Regions from separate parts of the Sinomonas halotolerans genome, predicted to be linked through region 2. Evidence: riboswitches for the same ligand, from Rfam matches in the RefSeq annotation. Region 2 holds a riboswitch; the other holds the start of a gene.
The links. Region 2 has a riboswitch for cyclic di-AMP ahead of ABCQ75_RS01990 (C40 family peptidase). Riboswitches for the same ligand answer to the same signal wherever they lie in the genome.
Positions count from the first base shown of each region.

Region 1: it holds a riboswitch for cyclic di-AMP, as region 2 does, so the genes downstream of both, ABCQ75_RS05255 (M23 family metallopeptidase) here and ABCQ75_RS01990 (C40 family peptidase) in region 2, are expected to answer to the same signal.

Region 1 covers NZ_JBDFRB010000003.1:235,731-247,278, forward strand. Annotated here, with positions in the region: gene ABCQ75_RS05230 (non-heme iron oxygenase ferredoxin subunit) at 1-278, opposite strand, end outside; gene ABCQ75_RS05235 (DUF1206 domain-containing protein) at 320-1,195, opposite strand; gene ABCQ75_RS05240 (adenylosuccinate synthase) at 1,464-2,750, shown strand; gene ABCQ75_RS05245 (RNA polymerase sigma factor) at 2,962-3,519, shown strand; gene ABCQ75_RS05250 (hypothetical protein) at 3,516-4,583, shown strand; cyclic di-AMP (ydaO/yuaA leader) riboswitch at 4,719-4,881, shown strand; gene ABCQ75_RS05255 (M23 family metallopeptidase) at 4,889-5,617, shown strand; gene ABCQ75_RS05260 (tetratricopeptide repeat protein) at 5,711-6,334, shown strand; gene ABCQ75_RS05265 (putative quinol monooxygenase) at 6,385-6,705, shown strand; gene ABCQ75_RS05270 (NAD-dependent succinate-semialdehyde dehydrogenase) at 6,783-8,186, opposite strand; gene ABCQ75_RS05275 (CoA-binding protein) at 8,376-8,873, opposite strand; gene ABCQ75_RS05280 (O-acetylhomoserine aminocarboxypropyltransferase/cysteine synthase family protein) at 8,870-10,303, opposite strand; gene sfnG (dimethylsulfone monooxygenase SfnG) at 10,303-11,502, opposite strand.
Region 2 covers NZ_JBDFRB010000001.1:442,054-453,601, forward strand. Annotated here, with positions in the region: gene ABCQ75_RS01965 (FdhF/YdeP family oxidoreductase) at 1-2,032, opposite strand, end outside; gene ABCQ75_RS01970 (molybdopterin molybdotransferase MoeA) at 2,106-3,488, opposite strand; gene ABCQ75_RS01975 (NTP transferase domain-containing protein) at 3,485-4,504, opposite strand; gene ABCQ75_RS01980 (HNH endonuclease) at 4,531-5,031, opposite strand; gene ABCQ75_RS01985 (NlpC/P60 family protein) at 5,389-6,162, opposite strand; gene ABCQ75_RS01990 (C40 family peptidase) at 6,264-6,956, opposite strand; cyclic di-AMP (ydaO/yuaA leader) riboswitch at 6,976-7,129, opposite strand; gene ABCQ75_RS01995 (M23 family metallopeptidase) at 7,428-8,237, opposite strand; cyclic di-AMP (ydaO/yuaA leader) riboswitch at 8,246-8,450, opposite strand; gene ABCQ75_RS02000 (iron-dependent transcriptional repressor DtxR) at 8,669-9,364, opposite strand; gene serC (phosphoserine transaminase) at 9,566-10,705, shown strand; gene ABCQ75_RS02010 (DUF3027 domain-containing protein) at 10,801-11,349, opposite strand; gene ABCQ75_RS02015 (cold-shock protein) at 11,352-11,548, opposite strand, start outside.

The DNA.
Region 1 (11,548 bases), on a different contig from region 2:
GTGCGGGTGTCCTCAGTCGCGGGGAGGCACTGCACCTTGCCGGTGCGCATGCTGAAGGTCGAGGAGTGGAGCGGGCACTCCACCTCCTCACCCTCGATCCACCCCTCGGCGAGCGAGGCCTCCTCGTGCGTGCATGTGTCGTTGAGGGCGAAGAAGCAGCCCGTGTCCGCGTGGAACACCGCGATGGGCTCGCTGAAGCCCGACTCCTCGGGCTCCACGACCTTCGCCGTGCCCTCGTCGATGTCCTCCGTGCTGCCGATGACGATTCCCTCGCTCATGCGCCCCACTCTATCGAGGGCCAGCAGAGGTGGGGCTGGCGCTAGACCTCGCCGTACTTCGCCCGTGCCATCGAGTAGACGCCGAAGCAGGCGAGGCCCAGGGCGATCGCGCCGAGGAGCCACGTGCCGTACGGCTGGGCGGCGAGGCCCCGGAGGGCGCCGTCCAGCCCGGTCTGCTCGGTCGGGTCCAGACGCACGGCGGCCACGACGACGAGGATGCCGAGGATCGCGAGCGCCGCGCCCTTGCCCACGTATCCGGCCACGCCGACGGCGAGGACAGGAGTGCGGGCGCGGCCGTGGGGCCTGACCTCTGAGCGGGCGAACCGCCGGGCGAGCCCGCGCCATGCGTAGTAGACGCCGGAGCCCACCACGGCGAGGCCCGCAGCCACGAGGGCCGCCTGCCCGGCCGGCGCCCCGAGCACCAGCGCTGTCAGGTCCTGCGAGGCCTCCCGAGAGTCCTTCCGCGAGCCGAGGGCGTAGGAGGCGAACAGGCCTCCCACGGCGAGGAACACGGCGGCCTTCCCGGCGTCGGTGACCACGGTCCACGGGCCCTCCCAGGCACGGCGGGAGGAGAGCACGGCCTCGCTGAGCCACCACAGCCCGAGGGCGGCGCAGCACACCGCCCCCGCCCAGAGGAGCGCGAGGCCCGCGGGCGCCGCGGCGATCGCGGCAACGGCCCCGCTCTGGTCCGCATGCTCGCGGCGGCCGCCGAGGGCCACCCGCAGGGCGAGGAACGCCACGATCAGGTGCAGCAGGCCCACGAACGCGAAGCCGCCGCGTGCAAGGAACCGGCCCCCGCGGGACCGCGCAGCCCGCACCGTGCCGCGCGCCGCCTTGCGGCCAGCCCGCTTCGCGGCCCGCTTCGCGGCGCGCCGGTGGGCGCCTGACGTCCGCCCTCCCGCGGTGCGATCCGACATCCAGAGCCTCCCACCGTCGTCGTGCGCCCGGGGCGGGCGCTGTGATCGGGACTCTACCCGCGCCGGGGTGCCCCCATTCTCGCGGCCCGGTGCGCCCATTCTCGCGGCGCGGCGCGGCGCTTCGGTAGACTTGGGTGGCAAGAGCCCCGGCCGCCTTGCCTGAACGTGCAGCGAGTACCCAGTACGCAGTCTGTCCGCAGTGAGACCGGGGCCTTCGCATGTAGGCCGACGGCCAGCCGGGCCGTGGGCGCTGTCCCGGGAGGAATCCATGCCAGCAATCGTGATCGTCGGAGCCCAGTGGGGCGATGAGGGCAAGGGCAAGGCAACCGATCTGCTGGGAGGCCGAGTCGACTATGTGGTGAAGCCCAACGGCGGCAACAACGCCGGGCACACCGTGGTCGTCGGCGGCCAGAAGTATGAGCTCAAGCTCCTCCCGGCCGGCATCCTGAGCCCCAACGCGATTCCGATCATCGGCAATGGCTGCGTGGTGAACCTCGAGGCGCTCTTCGAGGAGATCGACGGGCTCGAGGCCCGCGGCGCCGACACCTCGCGCCTGCGCGTCTCCGCGAACGCCCACCTCGTGGCCCCGTACCACCAGACTCTGGACAAGGTCACCGAGCGCTTCCTCGGCAAGCGCGCGATCGGCACCACGGGCCGGGGGATCGGCCCCGCGTACATGGACAAGGTGGCCCGGCTCGGCATCCGCGTGCAGGACGTGTTCGACGAGTCGATCCTGCGCCAGAAGGTCGAGGGCTCGCTCAAGCAGAAGAACGAGCTCCTCGTGAAGGTGTACAACCGCCGCGCGGTGATCGAGGAGGAGATCGTCCAGTACTTCCTCGGGTTCGCCGAGCGCCTGCGGCCCCTCGTCGTCGACTCGACGTACGAGCTGAACAAGGCCCTCGACGAGGGCAAGGTGGTGCTCATGGAGGGCGGCCAGGCGACCTTCCTCGACGTGGACCACGGCACCTACCCGTTCGTGACCTCCTCCAACCCGACCGCGGGCGGTGCGTCGGTGGGCTCCGGCATCGGCCCCACCCGCATTTCCAGGTCCATCGGCATCATCAAGGCGTACACGACCCGCGTGGGGGCGGGCCCGTTCCCCACCGAGCTCTTCGACGAGATGGGCGAGTACCTGCAGAAGACGGGCGGGGAGTTCGGCGTCAACACCGGCCGCCCGCGCCGCTGCGGCTGGTACGACGCCGTGCTGGCGCGGCACGCTGCCCGTGTGAACGGGTTCACGGACTACTTCGTGACGAAGCTCGACGTCCTCACGGGAATCGAGAGGATCCCTGTGTGCGTTGCCTACGACGTGGACGGGATGCGGCACGACGAGATGCCGATGACCCAGACCGAGTTCCACCACGCGAAGCCCATCTTCGAGTACTTCGACGGCTGGACCGAGGACATCTCCGGGGCGACGTCCCTCGACGACCTGCCCGCCAACGCGAGGCACTACGTGGAGAGCCTCGAGAAGCTCTCCGGCACACGCTTCTCCGCGATCGGCGTGGGCCCGGACCGCGACCAGACGATCGTGGTCCGCGACCTCATCGACTGAGCCTCCGAGACCGCCGCAGGGCGCCCTCGGAAGAGGTCCGGAAAAAAATCCGTGACCGCGTAACCTCTCGAGGCACCCCGGCGATTACGTAAGTGCAAGCCGGGCTGGAATCTGTCCCCCATCATGTTCCAGCCCGGCTTCCCTTATGCCCTGCGACAGCCCCCCGGCGTGGATAGAATGATCCGCAGCCTGCCTCAGGATCCATCAGGGGATGAACGTGCACGAAGCACTCACCGACGCCGACCTCGTACCGGGCGCGCGTACCGACCACGAGCTGTTCACGCTCGTGTACCGGACGCTCGCCCCGGCCGTCGTCGGCTACCTCGCCGGCCGAGGGATAGACGATCCCGAGGCCCTGGCCCAGGATGTGTTCCTCGCGGTGCTCCCCCGAGTCGCGAGCATCCAGGGCGGTGCCGCGGGGGTGAGGACGTTCGTGTTCTCGGTTGCACACGCACGTGTGGTCGACCACTACCGGCGGTCAGAACGGCGGCCCCGGACTGTTGACTATGACCCTCTCCTGGACTCCCGCGAAGCGGGATCCGCGGAGAGCGAGGCACTCGTGGCCGCTGGCCAGACGGACGCCGAGCTCCTGATCGGCCGGCTCGCGGGCGATCAGAGGGACGTGCTGATGCTGCGCATCGTGGCCGAGCTGAGCATTGACGAAGTCGCAGCTGTCCTCAAGAAGACACCGGGGGCAGTGAAGCAGCTCCAGCGCAGGGCGCTCAAGGCCCTCCGCGAGCACGTGTCCGAGGAAGAGTGGATCCGATGAGCACAGAACGCTCGCAGGTGAAAGCCGTCATGGCCGAGGCAGGTCTCGAGCACGACGCCGGGCTGCGGCGCGCGCTCGAAGGCCTCACCGCGCTCCGTCCCGCCTCCGCCCCCGAGCCGACGGGCGATCTCGCCCGGCTCTTCGAGGCAGCGGCGGCAGCCGATGCGGCATGCCCTGCCGAGGGTGCCGCGCCTGTCGAGGACCTCACAGCGCTCGTCCCGATCTCCCGTGTGGCCGCGCTGCGCGCAGAGGCCGCTGTCCGGACCGCCTCGAGCTTCGCCGCTGCCGCTGCCAGGCCGCGGACGGTCAAGCGGCACCGCGGTGCGATGATCAGCGCCGCGGTCGTGGCGGGCATGGGCCTCGGCGTCACAACGGTGGCGGCCGGCGGGCCCGGGCTGGACCTGTTCTCACCGGACGGTGCGGGAACGGCGCACGCCGGATCCGCGCGTTCCGGGTCCGCGCAGGCCGGGACTTCAGGCGCCGCGGCCGCTCCGGCCGATTCCGCGCCGGCCGATTCCGTGCCGGCCGATTCCGCGCGGGCCGCCGCAGCGCGGCAGGCGCCGCCCACGGACCAGGAGGGCGCGTCGTCGTCCGCTTCCGCGAAGCGGACGCAGGCTGCAGCGCCCGCTGCTGACGGCGCCGGCGGGACGGCCGCAGGCGGTGCCGGTGCGGACGTGTCCCTGCCCACAGCGGCGCAGGCGCCCGCCGAGGGCGCCGCGGCGCTTGACCAGCCCGAGCCGTCCGGCAGCCAGAGCGGCCTCGCGGACGTGCCGGACGAGGAGCAGGCGGTCTCGAGGAAGGCAGGCGGCGCCGCCCGCGGGACCCTCGTGGCATCGTCGGGTGCCGACCTCCGGGTCGTCGCGGGGACGCTCCGCGCCCGCGTGGGCGACAGGCCCCTCGTGACGGCTGCCGCGGCCCTCTCGCGCCCGGCCGCCCCGCAGCCGGGCGCACGGCAGCCGGCCGCCCCGCAGCCGGCGGCCTCAGATCAGGGCGCCCGCCACCGCGCTGAAGCCACAGTCGATGCGCTGGGCTCGCGCCTGAAGGGCGGAAAGCACCGCGCCTGAGAGCAGCGGTCGGTTGCCCATATCACATCAGCACGAGCGGCTTGCGGCCAGATCGATAACGGATTTGTAACTTCCGATATCGGCCAGCTAGGCTTGTTTCTCGACGCCCGCACCCGGGCTCGCAAGCCGCCGTTCCGCCGAACCCTGCCGACGGCTGTGCTTTCTCGTTCTCCCTGAGGCAGGGGCGGGGGACCCATTGCGTGCCCACCGCGCGCCGGGGTGAAGCACCCGCGGTCATACCGCGCGTGCCGGCTCATACCTCTGCCGAACCCGACAGCTAACTTCGCAGGCGTGAGAGGCTCACTATGGATTCCGCACGCCTGCGCGGCCGCCGCCGCGCTGAACCCGCACGCCCGTTCCGACTCCTCCCCTCCGCGCCCGCCCGCCGCGCCGGCTCCTACGCCCTCGTCGCCGGGTTCCTGGCGCTGGGCGCCGCGCCCGGCCTGGTCGGCGTGGCGATGCCCGGCACGCCCGGCCTCGAGCAGGCCGCCCTCCAGGCCCAGCCGGAGGTCGCCGCGTCCCAGGATGCCGAGCTCGACTTCCCGCGCACGTCCGTCGCGACGGCCAAGAAGCCGAAGGCAGCTGCCGTCAAGGCGCAGGGCTCCGTGTCCTCGAAGGCCGCCTCCGCCGCGGCCCCGACCACGCCCGCCGGCCTCGGCAAGCCGCTCGCGTCCCTCCAGCTCGCCTCGCCGTTCGGCTGGCGGGCCAACCCGCTCGGCACCGGCTCGGACCTGCACACCGGCGCTGACTTCGTGGCCGCCTGCGGCACGCCCGTCATCGCCTCCGCTGCAGGGACGGTCGTTGAGGCCGGGTGGCACGCGTACGGCGGCGGCAATCGGATCGTGGTCAACCACGGCAACGGGCTCAAGACCACGTACAACCACCTCTCCACGATCGGCGTGAGCGTGGGCCAGAAGGTCGGTGCGGCACAGCAGATCGGCGCGGCCGGGACCACCGGTGCGTCCACCGGCTGCCACCTCCACTTCGAGGTGGTCGAGAAGGGCACCACCGTCGACCCGATGGGCTTCCTCTGAGCCGACCGCTGGGGCACGGGCCCCGGCCTGCGCGGCAGCCGCTAGGGTGGGAACTGACCCCCGACTGAGCCAGCCCGCCCACCAGGAGGCCTCATGCTCGACCAGCCCACCCTCGACTCCCTCTGGGACTTCGACGACCCCGCCGCTTCCGAGGCGGCCTTCAGGGCCGCAGCCCTCGATCCCGCGTTCGACTCCGTCGAGCGGGCCGAGCTCACCACCCAGCTGGGCCGCGCGATCGGGCTCCAAGGACGGTTCGAGGAGGCAGACGCCCTCCTGGACGCCATCGACTGCGAGGTGGACCCGACCCTCGGCGTGCGGGTTCTCCTCGAGCGCGGCCGGCTCCTGAACTCCGCCGGTCGGGCCCCCATGGCTGTTCCCCTCTTCGAGCAGGCAGCCGAGCTCGGCGAGCACCTGGGCGAGGAATACCTCGCGGCCGACGCCTTCCACATGCTCGCCATCGCGGACGCGGACCACGCCGAGTCCTGGGCCCGCTCCGGGATCGAGTACGCCTCCGGGGCCCACACCCCCCGCGTGCAGCGCTGGTGCGCCACCCTCCACGGAAACCTCGGCTCGGCCCTGCTCGAGGCGGGCGAGAACCACCGCGCGCTCGTCGAGTACCAGCTCGCCGAGCAGTGGGCGGAGAGGGTGGGCACTCCCTCGCAGGTAGCGTGGGCGCGTGAGGGGATCGCGGCCTGCCGGGCCGCGGGCGAAGACTGAGGCCGACTGGCGCGCGCCAGCGGAGGCCCAGGCCAACCAGAGAGGAAGCCATGTACTTCATCGTCGTGAAGTTCGAGACCCTGCCCGAGTACACCGAGGCGTTCCCGCAGATCGTCCGGGAGTTCACCGAGTCGACCCGCGCCGAGCCGGGCAACCTGTTCTTCGAGTGGTCCCGCTCGCTCGAGAACCCCGCCGAGTACGTCCTGGTCGAGGCGTTCACCGACGAGGGCGCCGGCCCGCACGTCCAGAGCGAGCACTTCGCCGCCGGCCTCGAGGCCATGCGCCCGTGCCTGGCCAGGACCCCGAGCATCGTCTCGCGCCAGGTGGACGGCAGTGGCTGGGACGCGATGGGCGAGCTGCAGGTCGGCTGACCCCCGCGCCCCCTGTTGTGGGGTCCCGTCCCGTCTGGTGTGGGGTCCCGTCGTGCTTGAGGCGTGTGGGACCAGCCTCAGTCCGCGACGAAGTACATGCGCTTGTTGACGAACTCGTCCATGCCGAGAGGGCCGAGCTCGCGGCCGAAGCCCGAGCGCTTGACCCCGCCGAACGGCACCTCGGCGCCCTCGGCGGCGGCGATGTTGACGTTCGCCATGCCGACCTCGAGCCTCCGGGCGACCCGCTCGGCGCGCGCCGTGTCGGTCGAGAAGACGCAGCCTCCGAGCCCGTACGGGGTGTCGTTCGCGAGGCTGAGCGCCTCGTCGTCGCTGCCGACCTTGTAGACCACAGCAACGGGGCCGAACAGCTCCTCCTTGTACGCTCGCATCTCGGGCGTCACGCCGGTGAGGACCGCGGGGGAGTAGTACGCGGCGTCCCCGTCCGCGAGCTCCCCGCCGGCGTGGAGGGTTGCGCCCTTCTCGACCGCGTCCCGGACCTGGGCGGCGATGCTCTCCGCGGCCGCCCGCGAGGACAGGGGAGCGAAGGTGTTCTCGGCGTCGTCCGCGGGGTTGCCGGGGGTGAGCGCCCTGGCGCGCTCGGTGAGGCGGGCCACGAAGTCCTCGAAGACGTCCTCCATGACGATCATGCGCTTGTTCGAGTTGCACGCCTGGCCCGTGTTCTCCATGCGCGTGTCCCACGCCGTGTCCGCGAGGGCGCGCGGGTCCGCCGCGTCGAGGACGACGAACGGGTCCGAGCCCCCGAGCTCGAGCACGGCCTTCTTGAGGTTCTTCCCGGCGAGCTCGCCGATGATCGCGCCCGCGCGCTCGGAACCGGTGAGCGAGACGCCCTGGATGCGCTCGTCCGCGATGATGTCCGCGATCTGCGCATGCGAGGCGAAGACGTTGACGTACGCGCCCTTCGGCAGGCCGGCGTCGTCCATGATCTGCTGGATGGCGAGCGCTGAGCGCGGGCAGGATTCGGCGTGCTTGAGGATGATCGTGTTGCCGAGCATGAGGTTCGGCGCCGCGAAGCGCGCCACCTGGTAGTACGGGTAGTTCCACGGCATGATGCCCAAAACCGGGCCGATGGGCAGCTTCTGGACGAACGCGCGGCCGCCGGCGAAGGTCTTGATCTCCGTATCCGCGGCGAGGGACGGGCCCTCCTCCGCGAAGTACTTGAAGATGTCCGTGCAGAACTCGGCCTCGTCCTTGGCCTGGGACAGCGGCTTGCCCATCTCCTCGGTGATGATGGCAGCGAGCTCGTCGGCGCGCTCGGTGAAGAGCTCCGCGATGCGGGAGACCACCTTGGCGCGGTCCTCGATCGGGGTCTCGCGCCAGGCCTCGAACGCGGACTGCGCCGCGGCGATGGCGGCCTCGACCTCTGCGTCCGTCGCGGTGGGGAACGTCTCGACGACCTCGCCTGTGGCGGGGTTGAGGACGCGGTATCCGGGCTCTGCTGGAGAAGGGGCGCTGCTAGTCATGGCACCATCTTGCCCCGATTCGTGGCGCGGATCACTGTGCTTAAGCACGACGGCGGCGGGTCGCCTCCTGTGCGGAAGGTGACCCGCCGCCGTCGTGCTCCCGTTGCGGGGTCCCGTCCCGACGAATGCGGGGTCCTTGGCGGGCGGGACGGGAGCCCGTGTTGGGCGGGACGGGACCCCGTATCGGGGCTAGGAGAGGAGCTGGCGCCTGCTCGAGATGACTCCCGTGTTGAAGCCCGCGAGGTGCAGGCCGCCGTGGAAGCGCGCGTGCTCGATCTTGACGCAGCGGTCCATGACCACGTTCATCCCGGCGGCCTCGGCGTCGGCCGCGACCTCCTCGTGCCACGAGCCGAGCTGCAGCCAGATCGTCTTGGCGCCCACGGACTTGGCCTCCTCGAGGACGCCCGGGATGTCCTCGTGCCGGCGGAACACCTCGACGAGGTCCGGGGACTCGGGCAGGTCCGCGAGCGAGGCGTACACGGGCTGGCCGAGGATCTCCTTGACAGTCGGGTTCACGAAGTAGACCTTGAAGCGCGTCGAGGACAGCAGGTACGTCGCGACGAAGTAGCTCGCGCGGCTCGGCTTGTCCGAGGCCCCGACGATGGCGATCGAGGTGGTCTCGCGCAGGATGCGCTGGCGCTCGGGCGCGCTCGGGCCCACCCAGGTGCGCTCTGCTGCGGCGGTCACTGGGCACCTCCTTCCTGCTGGCGGCCCCCGCGCGGGGCGAGGGACGCTCCGGTGACGCCGGGCAGGGAGCACGCCTCGCCGTCGTACGTCGGGGCGGCGAACTCCTCCTCCAGTTCCGCGACCTCCCGGGACGCCGCCTGGTGCGCTGCCTGGCTCGCTGTGAGTGCCTGGTCGAGGTCCCAGATGATGTCCTCGACGTCCTCGAGTCCCACCGAGAAGCGGATGAGGTCCTCGGGGACGCCGGCTGCGACGAGCTGGTCCGCCGTGAGCTGCTGGTGCGTGGTCGACGCCGGGTGCAGGACGAGGGTGCGCGCGTCGCCGATGTTGGCCAGGTGGGACGCGAGCTGGAGCGCCTCGATGAAGCGCGCGCCGGCCTCGCGGCCGCCCTGGATGCCGAAGCTGAACACACTGCCCACGCCGAGCGGCAGGATCTCCTGGGCGAACGCGTGCTGCGGGTGGCTGGGCAGGCCCGCGTAGTTCACGTACGTCACGCGCGGGTCGGCCTCGAGCCATTCCGCGACCGACTTCGCGTTCGCCAGGTGGGCGTCCATGCGCTGCGGGAGCGTCTCGACGCCCTGCAGGAGCTGGAAGGCCGACTGCGGGGACAGGGCCGGGCCGATGTCACGAAGCTGCTCGCTGCGCAGCTTCGTGAGGAACCCGTACTCGCCGAAGTTGCCCCACCACGTGACGTTGCCGTAGCTCGGGACGGGCTCGGTCATGGTGGGGAACCTGCCGTTGCCCCAGTTGAAGGTCCCGGCCTCGACGACGACGCCGCCCAGGGTGGTGCCGTGCCCGCCGAGGAACTTCGTCGCGGAGTGGATGACGATGTCCGCGCCGTGCTCGATCGGCCGGAAGAGGTACGGCGGCGTCAGCGTGGAGTCCACGACGAGCGGGACACCGTGGCCATGGGCGACAGCGGCGAGGCCGGCCACGTCGGCGATGTCACCGGAGGGGTTCGCGACCACCTCGGTGTAGACGGCCTTCGTGTTCTCGCGCAGGGCCGCGGCGAAGTCCGCCGGATCGGTCGAGTCCACGAAGGTCGTCTCGACGCCGAAGCGGCGCAGCGTCACGTCAAGCTGGGTGATCGTGCCACCGTACAGCTTCGAAGACGCGACGATGTGGTCCCCGGCCTGGGTCAGCGCGGCGAACGTGATGAACTCCGCCGCCATGCCTGAGCTCGTCGCGACCGCGCCGAGGCCGCCCTCGAGGGACGCGATGCGCTCCTCGAAGGCCGCGACGGTCGGGTTGCCGATGCGCGAGTAGATGTTGCCGTACTTCTGCAGCGCGAAGAGGTTGGCGGCGTCGTCCGTGTCCTTGAACACGAACGACGTCGACTGGTAGATCGGCACCGCACGCGCGCCGTGCTCCGCGTCCGGCGTGCCGCCGGCGTGCAGGGCGCGCGTGCGGAAGCCGAACTGGCGCTCCGCCATCAGCGCACGCCCGCGGTCTCGAGGCCAGAGGCCGAGGAGGGAACGGTGATGGGAAGGAGGTCCGTGTTGAGCTCGGTGCCGTTCTTGCGGGCCAGGTCCGCCTCGAGCTCGCGCACGATCGGCAGGACCTCGCGGCCGAACTGCTCGACCTCCTCCTGGAAGTGCAGGTAGCCCGTGAGGAACAGGTTCACGCCGATCTTCTTGTACTCGACGATCCGCGTGGCGATCTGCTCCGGGGTGCCGATGAGCTTGGTGCGGAAGCCGTCGTTGTACTGCACGAGGTCCTCGAACGTGGAGTCCTCCCACATGCCCTTGCCGTCCTTGGTGGACTGGCCGGCCTCCTTGACGGCGGCGGCGAAGCCCTCGACGGCGGGCTTGTGGGCCTTGGCGATGATCTCGCGCAGAGTGTCCTGCGCCTCCTTCTCCGTGTCGCGGGCGATCACGAAGCCGTTGAGGCCGAAGCGCGGGGCCTGGGGGGCCTTGCGGCCGTCCTGGGCCGCGGCCAGCACCCCGCGGATGTTGTCCTTGAACGGCTCGAGGTCGCGGCCGTTGGAGAAGTACCAGTCCGCGGTGCGGCCTGCGGCGGCCTGCGCGGCGGTCGAGTTGCCGCCGAAGAAGATCTCGGGGTGCGCGCGGCCGGGGATGTCGAGCGGGGCCGGGTTCAGGGTGAAGTCCTTGATGTTGTAGTACTTCCCGGACTGGGAGTAGCCCTGCTGCGTCCAGAGGCCGCGGAGGGCATTGATGAACTCCTCGGTGCGGACGTAGCGCTCGTCGTGCTCGAGCCATTCGAGGCCGAAGTTCACGAACTCGTCCTTGAGCCAGCCGGAGACGATGTTCACCGCGGCGCGGCCGCCGGAGAGGTGGTCCGCCGTGATGATGAACTTCGCCAGGACGCCGGGGTGCCACATGCCCGGGTGCACGGCCGAGATGACCTTGAGCCGCTCGGTGGCGCCGAGGAGCGCGAGGCTGAACGAGGTGGCCTCGTGCTGCTTGTCCGCGCCGTAGCTCGCGGCGTAGCGGGTCTGGGTCAGGGCGTACTCGAAGCCCGCGTCCTCCGCGATGCGGGCGAGCTTCCTGTTGTACTCGAACTCCCAGTTGGTGCGCTGTTCGATGGTCGAGACGACGAGGCCGCCCGAGACGTTCGGCACCCAGTAGGCGAACTTGAGGGGGGTCTCGACGTCGATCGTGTGGTCGGTCATGGCTGCGCTCCTTCATGCGGGCGCGACGTGCAGCGCGGGCCGGGGC
Region 2 (11,548 bases):
GGCCGTCGCGGATCCCCCGGTAGCGGTCGTCGAGCCCGTAGAACGTGGTGTTGTACTGGTCGTGGCTGCGCACCGTCTGGAGGATGAGGTGGCCCTCCGGCGCCTCGAGGTACTCGAGGGGGGCCACGGTGAACCGGCCCTTGCCGATGTCGGTCGCGAAGGTGCGCGTGTCCCGCGGCGGGTTCGGCAGGACGAACCCGTTCTTGGTGCGGATCCGGGTGTTGAAGTCCTCGAAGCCCGGGAGCACACGGGAGATGTGGTCGCGGACCACGTCGTAGTCCTCGGCCATGGCCCGCCAGTCCACCGGGTGGTCGTCGCCCAGCGCCGCCACGGCCATGCGTGCGACGATGACCGGCTCGGCCAGGAGGTGCTCCGAGATCGGCTCGAGGCGGCCCTGGGTCGCGTGGACCATCGACATCGAGTCCTCGACGGAGAGGAACTGGCGGCCCTTGGGATGCTTGTCGTCCCGGTCGGTGCGCCCGAGCGTGGGGAGGATGAGCGAGGTCTTCCCGTGCACCACGTGCGAGCGGTTGGGCTTGGTCGAGATGTGGACCGTGAGCCCAGCGCGGCGCATCCCCGCTTCGAGGGCGAGCGTGTCCGAGTTGGCCTGTGCGAAGTTGCCGCCAAGGGCGACGAAGACGTCCACGTCGTCGTTCTCGAAAGCGTGCAGCGTCTCGGTCGAGTCGAAGCCGTGCTCGCGCGGCGAGTGGATGCCGAACTCCTTGTCCAGGGCCGCGAGGAGCCATTCCTTGGGCTTCTCCCAGATGCCCATGGTGCGGTCGCCCTGGACGTTGGAGTGCCCGCGCACGGGGCACGCGCCGGCACCCGGCTTGCCGAAGTTGCCCTGGAGCAGGAGGAGGTTGATGATCTCGCGGATCGTGTCCACGGAGTGCGGCTGCTGCGTCAGGCCGAGCGCCCAGCACATGATGGTGGCCTTCGACTTCGCCATGAGGTCCGCGATCGTCGCGATCTCGAGGCGGGACAGTCCCGTGGCGCGCTCGGTCTCCTCCCAGTCGATCGTGGCGCGCGCGGCCTCGTAGGCCTCGAAGCCCTCCGTCTGGGCCTCGATGAAGGCGCGGTCGACGACGGTGCCCGGCGCGCGCTTCTCCTCCTCCAGGAGGAGGTGGCCGAGTGCCTGGAAGAGCGCGAGGTCGCCGCCGACCCTGATCTGCAGGAAGTGGTCCGAGATGGTCGATCCCTCGCCCACGTAGCCGGACACCGTCTGCGGGTCCTTGAAGTGCAGGAGGCCCGCCTCGGGGAGCGGGTTGACGGCGACGACCCGGCCGCCGTTGTCGCGGCACTCCTTGAGGGCGGAGAGCATGCGCGGGTGGTTCGTGCCCGGATTCTGCCCCACGACGAACACGAGCTCGGCGTGGTGGATGTCGTCGAGGGAGACGGTTCCCTTGCCGATCCCGATGGTGGGGTTGAGCGCCGAGCCGGAGGACTCGTGGCACATGTTCGAGCAGTCCGGGAGGTTGTTGGTGCCAAGGCTGCGCGCAAACAGCTGGTACATGAACGCGGTCTCGTTCGCGGTGCGCCCGGACGTGTAGAAGACGCAGCGGTCCGGGGTCGTCGCGCGGATGTGCTCCCCGACAAGCTCGAACGCCTCGCTCCAGGAGATGCGGTGGTAGCGGTCGTCCCCGGGACGGAGCACCACGGGCTCGGTGATGCGGCCCTGCTTGGACAGCCAGTAGTCGGTCTTGTCCTCGAGCTCGGCGATGGGGTGCGCCTCCCACCATTCGGGGGTCACGGCGGAGACAGATGCCTCTTCGGCAACGGCCTTGGCACCGTTCTCGCAGAACTCTGCGGTCTTGCGCCTGCCGTCGGATTCGGGCCACGCGCAGCCGGGGCAGTCGAAACCGCCGCGCTGGTTGATCCGCAGGAGGGAGCGGGCGGTGCGGAGTGGCCCCGCCTGCTCCAGGCTGCGCTGCAGAGCGACCGTGACAGCCTTGATGCCGGCGGCCGAAGTCTCGGGTGCCTCGACGTGCAGGGAATCCTCGTTGATGTCCGTGACCGGGGACTTGTGCGTCATGGACCCATCGTGCTCCCCCTCACACCGAAAACGCGAACTGCGGCCCAGTATGTGGTCAGCAATGTGGCGAGCATCACACGTCGAGCGCGCTCCAGTCCACCGGATCCTTGGATCCGCTGGATCCGCGCGAGCCGCCCCTGCTCTGGCCCCGGCCCTTGCGGGCGCCTCCCGCCCCGGGCTCCACGAGGGGACGCCCCCACGGCAGCGGCAGGCAGGCAACCGGCTCGCCGAGCTCCACACCGTGGGGCGGGACCACCATGAGCCCGTCCGCCGCGGCCAGGCCGCGCAGCATCCCCGAGCCGGTCCCGGAGCGCGGCGAGGCCATCCCGTAGACCCGCCGGAACGGCACAATGCGCGTGCGGCGGGGGTCCGCCTCGAACGCCTCACCGCTCGGAAGCTCGACCGCGGTGAGCGGCTCGCGCCCCGACAGCGCCGCCAGCAGCGGCTCCCCTACAGCCACGAGGCCGACGATCGCGGCAAGGGGGTTGCCCGGGAGCCCGAGCACGAACCGCCCGTCGGGCAGCTCGGCGAGCACCGTGGGGTGGCCGGGCCGCATTGCGACCCCGTCCACGAGGATCCGCCCGCCCATGTCCGCCACGATGCCGCGGAGGTGGTCGCTCCCGCCCCGGCCCGTTCCGCCCGTGGTGACCACGACGTCCGCCGGCGCGCCCACCGCAGCGCCATGCCCGGCGTCGTCCGCCCCGGCGCTCTCCGGCCCCTGCGGCACGTCGGCGAGCGCGGCGGCCCACTCACCGGCGTCGTCGCCGATCCGATCGTGGCCGGCGAGGATGCCGCCGTAGGCCGCGAGCAGCGGCGGGACGAGGTGGCTGAACACGTCGCGCACGAGCCCCGGCCCCGGCAGCCCCGACTCGACGACTTCCCCGCCCGTGCGCACGAGCCGCACGAGCGGCCGGCCGGTCACCGTGAGTCCGTCGTAGCCGGCCAGCGCGGCGAGCGCGACGTGTGCGGGCGTGAGCACGGTCCCGGCGGGGACGAGGACCTCGCCGGCACGTGCCTCCTCCCCCGCGGGGCGGATGTCCGCGCCACCGCGGGGCGAGCCGGGGGGCGCGCCGGCGGCGAGGCGGAGGTGCGGGAGGCCATCCTCGTCCGGGGCCACCTCGCCGTGCTCGCGGCGCAGGACCGCGGAGGTGCCGGGCGGAAGGTCGCCGCCGGTCACGATCGTGCTGGCCTCGTGCGCGGCGAGCCGCTCGCCCGTCTCCGCGAGCACCCACGGCCCCGTGCCCCTCACGGCCCATCCGTCCATGGCGCTCGAGGCGTAATGGGGCATGTCGCGCAGCGCGGTGACGTCCTCGGCCAGGGTGCGGCCCACCGAAGCGGCGAGCGGCACGTCCGACGGCGGGATGGGGCCGGCCGCGCGGGCCGCGGTCTCGCGGGCCTCGGTCCAGGTCAGGTGGAGCGCGTGGTGGTCAGCCTCGGGCGCGTCGCCGGGGGTCATCCCTCGGTGCCGGCGGCGCGCCGGGCCCGGGTGATGCGGAGCGCGGCGCTGACCGCCGCGCCCGAGGCCTCTCCAGGCTCGGCCTGGCCGCGGCCCACGGCGAGGCCGGCGGCGTATGCGGCGAGGAACGTGGTCAGGGGCGCGGCGGGTCGAAGCACTGTGTGCGCGGCGACGCCGGCGAGGCCCAGGACGGCGTCGACGTCCACTTCGAGGCCCGAGAGCCCGAGCCCTTCGGCGAGCTCGTCGCACCACGCATGCAGGACCGCATCCTGCTCGGGCCCATCTGTGGGCCGCTGGCCCGGAGTCGACGGCTCGCTCATGCTCGGATCCTCCCCGTGTGCCGCGGCACCCGGTGCGTCCGGGCGCCTGATGCCCCAGCGCGCCGCGGCCTCCCAGGTGTCGACGTCGTCGGCCAGGCCCGGCGGGAGCTGCAGGGGCAGCAGGTCCAGCCTAGCAACGAGGTGCCTGAGCGGGCGGTCTGCGAGGCCTCCCTGCGCGGCGAGCGCTTCGAGGGCGCGGGCGAGCTCGTCGCTGCGGTAGAGCGCCAGGAGGGGCTGGAGGCGGCCGGTCTCGTCCTGCGCGGCGATCCCCGCGCACGCCGGCTCGCCGGCGGCCGCCACGGCAAGAGGGGCGAACGCCTCGGCGGCGCGCGGCAGGTCCGCAGCCAGGACGGCCGTCCAGGGTGCTCTCGTGCCCGCACGGCCGGCCAGCGCCCGGACCCCCGAGCCCACCGCCGCGAGCGGGCCCCCGAAGCGCGGCTCTTCGAGGGTGTACAGCACCGTGGGCCCTGGGTCCTCGTGCGCCGGGGCCTCCGCTGGGTCGGGAGCGGGGCCCACGACGACGACCGTCCCCGCCGCGCTGACGGCCCGCAGAGCACGCTCGAGGAGGGTCTGGCCCCCGATCCGCAGCAAGGGCTTGGGGAAGCCGCCGAGCCGGGAGGCCCTGCCGCCGGCGACCACGACGGCGTCGAACAGCGGCGCGGCGTCGAACAGCGGCACAGTGTCGAACGGTGGCACAGGGTCGAACGGTGGCAGAGTGGCGTTCAGGCTGCAGACTCCGGGGCGAGGAACGGGCTCCACTGCTCAGCGGGCTTCTCGAGCTCCTTGATCTGCCACACCGTGCCCACGGGGGGCGCGGGTGTGAAACGGAGCTTCCAGCCCATCTCGGCCGGCGTGTGGTCGCCCTTGACGTTGTTGCACCGCAGGCAGCAGGCCACGAGGTTCTCCCATGAGTCGGAACCGCCGCGCGAGCGTGGGAGCACGTGGTCCACGGTGTGCGCCGGCTTCCCGCAGTACGCGCAGGTGTGCGCGTCCCGGCGGAGCACTCCCCGCCGCGTCACCGCGCTTGCGTGCGTGCGGCGCGGGCGGATGTACCTGTTGAGCAGGATCACGGACGGACGGCTCAGCACGTCTCGCGGGCCGACGACTGGTTCGCCGTCTTCCGCCACGATGCTCGCCTTCCCGGCGAGCACGAGCACGAGCGCCCTGCGGAAGGTGACCACCGCGAGCGGTTCATAACCGGCATTCAGAACGAGTGTGCGCATGCGCGTTCCTCTTAACGGCCGCATCCGGTCAGGGGCAACAGGGCCGGCTGCCCTGTGCTTGGCCGGACTGATCGACTCTCCCAGCGTACTGAACGCGTCAACCGTCTTGCCCGGTTCGGGGCGCCCGGCGCCGAGGTGTCCGCCAACGTTCACGCGAAGGCAACCTCCCCCGGAACCCCATCCGGACCGGCTCCCGGAAGCCTCCGCCTTGGGAATTGCCGCCCTTGGGAAGCGCCGCCCGTGGAAGCGCCGCCTCCGGACAGCGCCAGACGCAGAACGCCCCCTCCCAGACGGGAGGGGGCGTTCTGAGCCTGGCCGGGCCGTTCGCTGCCGGAGCCGGGTCTGGTGTCAGCGGGTTCAGCCGCCCACGCGGATGAACACGGGGCCGGAGCCCACGTTGACCGAGAACAGGGAGGTGGTGCCGCCGTTCCAGCCGCCGTGGACGGCCTGGCCGTTGCCGACGTAGACAGCGATGTGGGCCAGACCCATGCCGCCGTCCTCGTAGTACGCGAGGTCGCCGGGCTGGGCCTCCGCGGCGCTCACCGTGCGGCCGAGCGAGAGGTAGCCGGCGGGCCAGCCGTGGTAGTTGATGCCGACGGCCGCGAGCGAGTTCGTGACCAGCATGGTGCAGTCCTGGGCCACGCCGAGCTGGGCGTAGGCGGCGGCCGCGATCGACGCGCCCATGCCGCTCTTGACAGCCGGGGCGGGTGCCACGGGCTCGACCGGAGCCGAGGAGGCGACGGCGAGCGTCGTCTCGGCGGCAGCCTCGACCGGTGCGGCCTCCACGGGTGCGGCCTCCTCGACGACCGGGGCGGGCTCCTCGATCACGGGCGCGGCGACGGACTCGACGACCGGGCGCTCGAACGTGAGGTCCGCGGTGGCCTCGGCCGAGACGGCGGCCTGGACGGCCTGCGTCGTCTCGAGGGCGACCGGCGCCGAAGCCTCCCGCTGGACGGGCGCCTCGGCGGCGTTGGCGGCGACGCCGCTGGTGAGGACGAGGCCTCCCGCGGCGGCGATGACGGCAGCCTGGCGGCCCACGCCGCCGGCGTTGTCCGAAACGGCCTTGGCGATGACGGAGAGCGAGGACGGGGCCTCGGCGCGATGGCGGGCGATGCCTGCACGAGTGGTCATGTGGTTCTCTCTTTCGTGTCCCCCGGGCCGCAGGGGGTGGCGCGGCACAGGGCGGGGCGCTGCGGCGTTCAGGGGGACCGCAGGACCCGAAGCGGTTGGTCTCAGGAAAGGGTGTAGAACACCGAGGAGCCGGTCGCGTTGACCGCGTGGAGGAGGGTTCCCTGCGAGGGGTTGAGGGCGCTGACCATCATCCCGTTGCCGACGTAGATGCCGACGTGGGCCCCGCCGTTCTGGACCACGAGGTCGCCGGGGGCCGGCGTCGCGGTCGGCGTCATGATGGACCAGGCCTGGACGCGCGGGATGCTGATTCCGGCCTGGGCGTAGACCCACTGGGTGAAGCCGGAGCAGTCCCAGCCGGCCGGGCTGTTGCCGCCCCAGACGTACGGGCTTCCGATGCCCGTGTAGGCGATCGCGGCGAGGGTCGAGCCGGCAGCGCTCGAGGCGTCGATGACGGCGACGTCCGACGACTGCGCCGCAAGCGTGGGCTCGGGCTCCTCGACGGTCTCGACGACGGGCGCGGCGACCGAGGCGACGGCAGGGCGCTCGAAGTCGACCTTCGCCTCCTGCGGGGCGACAACCGTGGGCGCGGCGGCGCTGGCCACGTCCGAGAGGGCAGATGCCTCGCGCTGGGACTCAGCGGCCTGAGCGGGAAGCCCGGCAGAGATGATCAGGCCCGAGGCAGCCGCGATGACGGCAGCCTGACGGCCGAGGGTGCCTGCGTTGTCGTTCACGGCCTGCGTGACAGCCTCGAACGGGCTGGTGCGGACCGGAACGGCGCGGTGGCGCGCAGTCATGGTGCGTGACGACACAGAAGTAGCCTCTCCCAGTGCCTACGAGGTGAGCTGTCGGGTTCGGATTGGAAGTATCCGGCCTCCCGGCTCGCGCCGGGCTGCTTGACCCCAAGGCCCCCGGAAGGGCCGCAAGTGGTTCCCCCGCCCCTGCCAGACGAAGTGTGCGAACGGACTCTGGGACGTGGCAGAGCTAGGCATTCATCCCAGATGTTCCGACTTGGTGGGAGCCGGAACAGAAACGACCTTACCGGACGACAACGCAAATGTCACATTCGGATCACGGGCCGTGATCGTGTCGTCACGAAAGGGACACGCCGGTTTCCCAGCACCCGTTTCCGCACCCAGTTCTGCGCGGCAGGTTTTGCCGGGCTGGGGCATGGGTAGGACCGATGGTGGTGGGAGCACGTGGACGGCGGAGCGGGGAGAACGGCCCGCATCGGCTAGGCCCGGCTGGCGAGGACGATCTGGTGGGGATCAGAGCCAGCCGTTGGGGTCGACGACCTCTCCGTTGACCATGACCTCGAAGTGGAGGTGGCAGCCGGTGGATGCACCTGTTGTGCCTGCAAGCGCGACGATCGCGCCGCGCTCGACTCGGTCGCCGACCGCGACAGAGAACGCGGAAAGGTGGTTGTAGGTGGTCTCGAGCCCGTTCCCGTGGTCCACCACGACGCGCATGCCGCCGCCATAGGGATGCCATCCGGCGAAGGTCACAGTGCCGCCTGCTGCGGCCTTGACGGCCGTGCCGCACTGGGCAACGAAGTCCTGGCCCCGGTGGAACTCGCCCGCCCAGCCGCTCAGCGGGCTCACGCGGTAGCCGAATGCCGAACTGGCGACCATCGAGTCGAGGGGATCCCCGAGGCTGCTCTTGGCCTGGGCGGGAGTGAGGCCGCCGGCGGACTGGACGCTCAGGAGGTGCTGGAGGCGGCCGTCCGGGTCGATCTGCGTGCCCACAGAAGTCCGGGAGAAGGCGACAACGGCTTCGCCGGAGGCGGTGACCTGGGGCTGCGGAGCAGTCTCCGCGGCGGTTGCGAGCCCGGCATCGACGGCGTCGGCTCCGGCCGTGGTCGGGATGGTGGCTGTCAGCACGAGGCCCGTGGCGGCCAGTGCCATGCCGGCCTTCTGGCCGACGCCGGCGGCCGAGGCGATCTCGGCGAACTGGCGGACAGCCCCGGGGCGGGCGGCTGCGCGGCGCCCTCGGCGTGCGGCGTCGCGCGGCCTGAGGCCCGATTCCGAGGCAGATGCAGTCTCAGCGCGGCGGCGGCCGCTGACAGCTTGCTGGGTCAAGCGATTCCCTCTCTGGTTTCGATCGCCTGCGAAGTTAGCTGTCGGGTTCGAGCCAGAGAGTCCGACTCGGCCCAGCTGCCGGAGGCCCTTCGGCACGCGGGTGCCCACAGGGGGCGGTGCAAGGGCTTCCGAGCATGCTGCGGCTTCACCCCAAGGCGGCCTGGGCCGCCAACGGTGGTTCCCCCGCCTCTGCCTTGGTGGTGCATCTCGATCCGCTGGCAGAGCTCGGCGGGCGGAGCGAGGTCACGTCGATGTCTCGGCGTGCGCTCACCATCATAGGGGAAGAACGAGGTGGCGTAACACTTTCGTGATGTTTAGTGAGACAAGGCTCACATCCGGGAGCCCGTCCCCTATTCCTCCAGAGAATGGAGATTCCGACCCCTTATGTTCGGATCTGTTCGGCCCCGACCGCCTCGTGCGGGCGGGTGGGATCAGCCGAGCGATACGAAGACGTGCGCAGCCACCTCGAGGGGCAGCTCCAGCGCCCCGTCCACGGTAGGAGTGCGCACGGCGATGTAGTCCCCGACGCGCTCGAGGGCGACCTTCGCCCCAGGCCGGATCCCGCCCTCCTCGAGCTGCACGAGGAGCTCGGGGTCCACCTGGATCGGCTCCGCGAGCCGGCACACCACCACACGGGAGCCGGGCGCGTAGCCCTCCATCGCCTCCACGAGGCTCATCACGCCCTCGCCGAAGCCTTCCGCCGCCGCGCCGCCGAGCGCCTCGAGTCCGGGGATCGGATTGCCGTACGGGGATTCGGTCGGCCGGCCGAGGAGCTCGTAGAGGCGCCGCTCGACCCGCTCGCTCATGACGTGCTCCCAGCGGCACGCCTCGTCATGGACATATGCCCAGTCGAGGCCGATCACATCCGAGAGGAGGCGCTCGGCCAGACGGTGCTTGCGCATGACCTCGACCGCGCGCCTGCGGCCGGTCTCGGTGAGCTCGAGATGGCGGTCGCCCGAGACGACCACGAGGCCGTCACGCTCCATGCGGCCCACTGTCTGCGACACCGTGGGGCCCGAGTGGCGGAGCCGCTCGGCGATGCGGGCACGCAGCGGCACGATCCCCTCCTCCTCGAGCTCGAGGATGGTGCGCAGGTACATCTCGGTGGTGTCGATGAGGTCGGACATGCGAGGCTTCATGCTCCTGGGTGCGAGGGGTCGGCGCGGCCGGCGGACGCACAGCCAGTCTAGCTTATTTTGAGCTGCTCAGATTAGCCGTGATGTCATGCTCACTCGCGGATTCGCCGCCGTCCAACGGCGTGCGGCAGACTGATGGCGTGCTGAGCCCGCGCGTTCCGCGAGGGTCCCGAACGTCAGGAGGCTTCGCCCGTGGGCGCCACAGAAACCGTCCAGCTCCAGATCCCCGCCGGGCTCCTGCCCGCCGACGGCCGGTTCGGCGCCGGCCCCTCCAAGGTCCGTCAGGCCCAGGTGGACGCCATCGCGGCTGCGGGCAGCAGCCTGCTCGGCACGTCGCACCGCCAGGCGCCCGTCAAGAACCTCGTGGGCAGCGTCCGCGAGGGCCTCATGGAGTTCTTCAACGCCCCCGAGGGCTACGAGGTGATCCTCGGCGTCGGCGGCTCGACCGCCTTCTGGGACATCGCCTCGTTCGGGCTCGTCCGCTCGAAGGCGCAGCACCTCTCCTTCGGGGAGTTCGGTTCGAAGTTCGCCAAGGCCACCGACAAGGCACCCTTCCTCGAGGCGTCCTCAATCCTCACGGCACAGCCGGGCACGCGGCCGCAGCCGGTGGCGGAGGCCGGGGTCGACGTGTACGCGTGGCCCCAGAACGAGACCTCGACCGGCGTCGCCGCCCCCGTCCAGCGCGTCGCGGGCGCGGACGAGGGATCGCTCGTGGTCATCGACGCGACGAGCGCCGCGGGCGGCCTCGCGGTCGACGTTGCCGAGAGCGACGTCTACTACTTCGCCCCCCAGAAGAACTTCGCGTCCGACGGCGGGCTGTGGCTCGCGCTGTTCTCCCCCGCCGCGCTCGAGAGGGCTGAGGAGATCAAGGCCTCCGGCCGCTGGATCCCGGACTTCCTCGACCTCAAGACCGCGATCGACAACTCGAAGCTCAACCAGACGTACAACACCCCGAGCCTCACGACACTCGTGGGGCTGAACGCCCAGGTCGAGTGGCTCAACGCCTCGGGCGGCCTCGAGTGGGCGGCGGCCCGCACGGCCGACTCGGCCGGCCGGGTCTACGCGTGGGCCGAGTCCTCCGACTACGCCACCCCGTTCGTTGCCGAGCCCGCGGACCGTTCGAACGTGATCGTCACCGTGGACTTCGACGACTCCGTCGACGCCGCCCGGGTCGCCAAGGTCCTGCGCGCCAACGGCGTGGTGGACACCGAGCCTTACCGCAAGCTCGGCCGCAACCAGCTGCGCATCGCCACGTTCGTCGCGATCGAGCCGGAAGACGTCACCAAGCTGACCGAGAGCATCGACTGGGTCGTGGGCCAGCTCAGGGGCTGATCCACGCTCACTGCAGAACACGACGACGGCGGGCCCACCTCGAGGAGGTGGGCCCGCCGTCGTCGTCTGGCCTGGTCGGCTCCGTCGTGCCTGGCCTATTCGGCCTCGCCCTGCTCTGGCTCACCGGCGCCGGGGGCGGCATCGGCCTCGGGGACGGCATCGGACCCGGGTGCGTCGACCGGCTCGTCCGACGCCGCCCGGGCCGGCTCGTTCTCAGCCTCCTGCGCCGTGTCCTCGGGGCGCACGCGCTCGGACCACGGGACCCATTCGGGTGCGAGGAGGGCGTCCTCGCCGGGCAGGAGGCCGATCTCGCTCACGGTCACGTCCTTCGAGCGGGAGGTCCGGGCGAGGGCCACGAACCAGAGCCACCCGCGGTAGCCGCCCAGCCGGGACTCGAAGAGGTGGGTGACGGTGCGCTCGCCCTCGCTCTTGGCGGCCACGTGCTCTCCGACGTCGGCCGGACGCGCAATGGGCGCAAGGGCCTCGCGCGCGGCGTCGACCGCCGAGGCGAGGTAGGCGTCCGGACGGCCGACGCGCCACGCGGGGATGCCGGCGTCCGTCAGCGGGATCCCCCGCGGCCCGGAGGCCGCAGGGTTCCGCTGCGCCGATGTGGTCTTGGCCGAGGTGGTCTTGACGGAGGGCATGGCTACGCTTCGAGCTGGTCGGCCACCCGGCGGAGGGCTGCTGCGATGGCCGCGCCCTTCTCCGGGTAGGTCCCCTTGGCCAGCTGGCCGGAGAGGTTGTCGAGGACGCTCACGAGGTCCTGCACGATCGGGGCGAGCTCACGGGCGGGCACCCGCTTGGCCCGCGCCACGGACGGGAGCCGGTCCAGGACCCGGACGC